Regions from separate parts of the Variovorax sp. AB1(2024) genome, predicted to be linked through region 2. Evidence: riboswitches for the same ligand, from Rfam matches in the RefSeq annotation. Region 2 holds a riboswitch; the other holds the start of a gene.
The links. Region 2 has a riboswitch for cobalamin ahead of WIX39_RS20460 (TonB-dependent receptor). Riboswitches for the same ligand answer to the same signal wherever they lie in the genome.

Region 1: it holds a riboswitch for cobalamin, as region 2 does, so the genes downstream of both, WIX39_RS15650 (TonB-dependent receptor domain-containing protein) here and WIX39_RS20460 (TonB-dependent receptor) in region 2, are expected to answer to the same signal.

The regions. Positions count from the first base shown of each region.
Region 1 is NZ_JBBHKP020000001.1:3,349,504-3,351,890, forward strand. It holds gene WIX39_RS15645 (ClcB-like voltage-gated chloride channel protein) at 1-460, opposite strand, end outside; cobalamin riboswitch at 514-777, shown strand; gene WIX39_RS15650 (TonB-dependent receptor domain-containing protein) at 876-2,387, shown strand, end outside.
Region 2 is NZ_JBBHKP020000001.1:4,368,062-4,370,448, forward strand. It holds gene WIX39_RS20460 (TonB-dependent receptor) at 1-1,317, opposite strand, end outside; cobalamin riboswitch at 1,702-1,971, opposite strand; gene WIX39_RS20465 (hypothetical protein) at 2,011-2,238, opposite strand; gene WIX39_RS20470 (hypothetical protein) at 2,376-2,387, shown strand, end outside.

The DNA of each region.
Region 1 (2,387 bases), 1.0 Mb from region 2:
GTTGCGAGGCCGCCAGCGCCGCAAGCTGCACCATCGAGCCTTCGCGCCCTATGGAGCCGCCGGTGCCGATGCTCACCAGCGACGACGCGCTGCGCACCAGCGTCTGCGCGACCGGAATGCGTCCGTCGCCGAGCACGATCGCTTCCATGTAGTCGGAGGTGGCGCTTCGCTCCGCCACGCGCTTGGCAAGCACCAGCAGCAGGCCCGCCACCAGCCCGCCGAGCGTGGGGCAGGCCACGCGCGCCCACCACGGCAGGTGCCTGGCCATGGCCACCAGCCCTTCGCCGGGGCCCAGCACCAGATGCTCGAAGCCGTAGAGCGCCGCGCGGAACAGTTCGGTCGCCAGCGTGCCGAGCAGGCCCGCGGCAATGGACCAGAGCAGCATCGACTGCCAGCCCGAAACGCCGAAAAGCCGCTGCAGCGCGGAACGAATATTCAGGAAAACCGAGGCCGGGCGCATTGCTTCGATGTTAGCGGTGCGCAACTTTCGGCTTAAACCGTGTCGGACAGGGCCTAAAATCCCGCCCGTTGGTGCCTGCGGCGTGGTTCACGCGCCGCGGTTCAACGGGAAGCAGGAGTGAAGGTCCCCCGAACGCCCTCGAGCGCGTACCGGGCCCGGCCCAAGCCGCCTGCGCTGCCCCCGCAACGGTCAAGCAGACGACGCCGCAAGGCGTCACCCCTCTCCACACAGCCACTGGGCACCCTGAAACAGGTGCCTGGGAAGGCGGCGAGGGGTGTTCTGCCAGCCCGGATACCGGCCAACAAGGCGGCTGCCGCATGCACGGAAAAAAAGATTCCGTGCGCGAGGCAGCCATTGCGCCCAGGTGCCGGCGGGGAAGCCGGCACGGGGCATTGACGTTCGTTCGGCACATTTCATGATTTCCCACGCTTCCGTTTTCCGTGGCCGCGCTCCCGCGCGCCGTCTCCGCTTCGCCTGCCTGCCGCTGGCGCTGGCATCCGCCTTCGGCGGCCTGGCCCATGCGCAACAGGCGCCCACCCTCGGCGAGACGGTGGTCACGGCCAACCGCACGCCGCAGGCGCTGTCTGACCTGGTGGGCGACGTGTCGATCATCGACCGCCAGACCATCGAGCGCAGCGGCGCCACCGGCGTGGCCGACGTGCTGGCGCGCCTGCCCGGCATCGAGATCTCGCGCACCGGCGGCATCGGCAACACGACGAGCCTGTACATCCGAGGTGCGGAAACGCGCTTCACGGCCGTCTACCTCGACGGCGTGCGCATCGACTCGCAATCGACCGGCGGCGCCGGCTGGGAAGGCATTCCGCTGTCCCAGATCGACCGCATCGAAGTGCTGCGCGGTCCGGCCGCCGCGGTGTACGGCTCGGACGCCATCGGCGGCGTGATCCAGCTCTTCACCAAGCGCGGCGAAGAGGGCGTTTCGCCCTACGCGGGCATCGGCTTCGGCAGCTACGGCCTGCGCAGGATCGAAGGCGGCGTGAGCGGGAAGTCGGGCCTGTTCGACTACTCCTTCGGTGTCGAGCATGAAGAAAGCAAGGGCTACAACGTGCAGCCGGTCGACAAGCGCAACGTGGTCAAGGACGGCTTCACCAGCCCCGACCGCGACGGCTACAACAGCACCTCGGGCAACGTGAAGCTGGGCTTCCAGCTCACGCCCGACCAGCGCATCGACGCCACGCTGCTCGCGAGCGACATCAAGGCCGGCTACGACGCCACCGTGTCGTACAGGACCAAGCTGCCGTTCCTGTTCGCCAACGACATTTCGAGCAACACGCTGCGCACCGCCGGCCTCACCTGGTCGGCCAAGTGGAACGACGTCTACAGCACCCGCGTGCAGATCACCGATTCGCAGTCGGTCTACAAGACGCAGCCTTCGTTCTACCGCACCGAAACCCACCTGCGCGGCTACCTGTTCCAGAACGAATTCCGCTTCGGCCCGCACCTGGTGACGGCCACCCTGGAACGCCGCGAAGACGCACTCGACAACGCGCCCACCACCAGCTCGAAGCTGCTGTCGCGCGACCGCGCGCAGGACGCGCTGTCGCTGGGCTACGGCTTCGTGCAGGGCCCGCACTCGCTGCAGCTGCATGTGCGCCACGACCGCGACAGCGAATTCGGCGGCAAGACCACCGGCAGTGCCGCCTACGGCTATGCCATCACGCCGTCGCTGCGCTTTACGGCCTCGGCCGGCACCGCCTTCCGCGTGCCCACGCTCTACCAGCGCTTCAGCGAATACGGCCTGGCCACGCTGCAACCCGAATCCAGCCGCAACGTCGAACTGGGCCTGCAGTACACCGAAGGCGCCTCTCACGCCGGCATCGTTGTCTACAACAACCAGGTGCGCAACCTGATCAGCTTCGACGGCACGGCCAAGGGCTGCGCCTCGTCCTTCGGCTGCTACAGGAACACG
Region 2 (2,387 bases):
GAGCTCGAACGGCACCTGCGTGGCCGAGGTGCTGATGAGCGAGGTCAGCGGATCGGCCGCGCGCGCCACCTGCGCATAGAAAGACTGCGACGCATCGGGCGCATACACCACGCCCAGGCGGCCGGTGGCGTACTCGAAGGTCTTGCCCAGATTGTTGGCCGCGTTCTGCAGGTCGGCGCGGGCGATCTTCGCGTGGTCCCAGCGCAGGCTGCCCACCACCGACCATTGATCGTCGAAGGCCAGCTTGTCTTCGGTGAGGAAGGCGTAGGTGCCGGTCCTGGTCCGGTAGCGAGGCGTGTAGGCCACGGGCGAAACGTAGTAGCCCGGGTTGAAGACGAAGGGGTCCACCACCGATCGCCCACCATAGGGCGAATCGTTGGTGTGCTGGAAGTCGATGCGGTTCACGTCGAAGCCCACCAGCACCTGGTTGGCCAGGCCGAACAGGCCGTGTTTGAAGGTGGCGTCGGTGCGGTTGCCGATCTGCTCCTGGTCGTGGCCGATCTCCAGGTAGTCGCCGCGCGTCACGCGGCGCGTGGTGGCGCTGTAGGTGTAGGTCTCGCTGTTGCGCCAGTGGCGCTTGCTCTCCAGCCGGTAGAGCTGGTTGCGCACGGTGACCGAATCGTTCGGCGTCCACTGGGCGTCGAGGCGGGTCCACTTGTCGAGGTACTTGATCTCGGAATCGTCGAGGTTGTAGTTCTGGCGCAGCATCTGGCTGCTCAGGCGGCCGTCGATCAGCGGCACGCCGTAGTAGCGCTGCGGCGACTGCCGGCCCTCGTCGTGCGAGAGCGTGAACTGCAGTTGCGGCGACACGTCGAGCCGCACCGCCGCGCCCACGGCCAGGCTCTCGGCCTGGCCGCGCTGCATGAAGCCGTCGGTCTGGCGGTGGCTGATGTCGAAGCGGTAGGAGAGCCTGTCATTGATCGCGCCGCCGCTGCCGAAAGCCACCTGGCGGGTGGCGTCGGAGCCGACGGTGAGCAGCGCCTGGTTCTGGATCGGCCCGCGCGTGGGCTTCCTGGGCACCACGTTGATCGCGCCGCCGATGGCGCCTTCGCCGTACATCACCGAGGCCGCGCCGCGCAGTACCTCGATGCGGTCGACCGACCAGGTGTCGAACGGGAAGGTGACGGTTCCCGCGCCCGCGTACAGCCGCGTGCCGTCGAACAGCTGCATCACCGAGCCGTGGCCCAGGAAGCCGCGCGCCGCCATCGCGGTGCCGCCGTTGCCGGGGCCGGGCGAACCGGTGATGCCGGTGGCGCGGGTGGCGGCATCGATCACCAAGGCGTCGCCGCGTGCGCGGATGGTGTCGCCGTCCAGCACCTCGATGCTGGCCGGCGTTTCCAGCGGCGTCAGGCCCAGGCGGCTGCCGGTCTGAGTGGTCTCGTCGATGGCGAGCCGCGTATTGGCGGTCGGCCTCGACCTGCACCGGCGCCAGGCTCTGGCTGCCGTCGGCCTGTGCGAGGGCCGCGGCAGGCCCGAGGGCGAGCCCCAGCCCCAGTGAAATACCCGAAAGCCGCACGCTTTGCGGCGCGCCCGTGCGATCGCGCGATGGCGATGCCTGTCGGCTCATGTGATCTCTCCTCCGGCCCGCGTCCCCGCAGGCTCCTCTGTCCGAAAAAGGACGAGGCGGGAGAAGCGGAGGGGCGATGACGGTCCAGGCGCGAGCGCGGAGGCGGCAGGCCCGGACACGCACTCCCGCAGCGTCCGAAGGCGGTTTCCAAGGCCGGTATCCGGGCTTGCGGAGCGCTCCGACGCGCGAAATGCGCATCGGAGCAGAAACCCTCGCCTTCCCACGCCGAAGCGCAGTGGCCGCCGGCCTCTTCAAGGAGGCGCCGGCTTGAGGATTCCCGATCCGCTGACCGTTGCGGGGGCAGCGCAGGAATGACCGGGTCGGCTATGACCCGGCGCACCTGCTTCCCGTTTAACCCCGGCGCCATGGCATGGCGGGCGGGGCACCTTCGAACCGTGTTGACTGGTTTGATTCGTGAGAATTAACAAACCATAACCGCGAAATTATAAGTAGCCGCTATTGCCGTCGGGTCCGAACAGGCGCCGCATCACCGCCACGCCGGCCACCAGCGCGTTCGAATAGCTGGCGTAGGGCTCGAGCGCCGCTTCCAGCGGCTCGTAGAAGTGGGAGGCGTCTCCGGGCTCTCCGGCGACCGCTTCCATCAGCACCCAGTAGAACTCCCCTTTTTCCAGCTCATGGACAGTGAGCGCGATGTTTCTCTGTGTGTGCATGGAATGGATTGGGCAGTGCTTATTGGTGAATGGGTGGAGGCCAAGGCCGGTTGACAGCTTCCGGGCTTCTCCTACAGAGGGGATTCCCCGTGCAGCCTATGTTTTTATGTTTTGCACATGCACAAGCAGGAGACAGCATGAAGAACTTC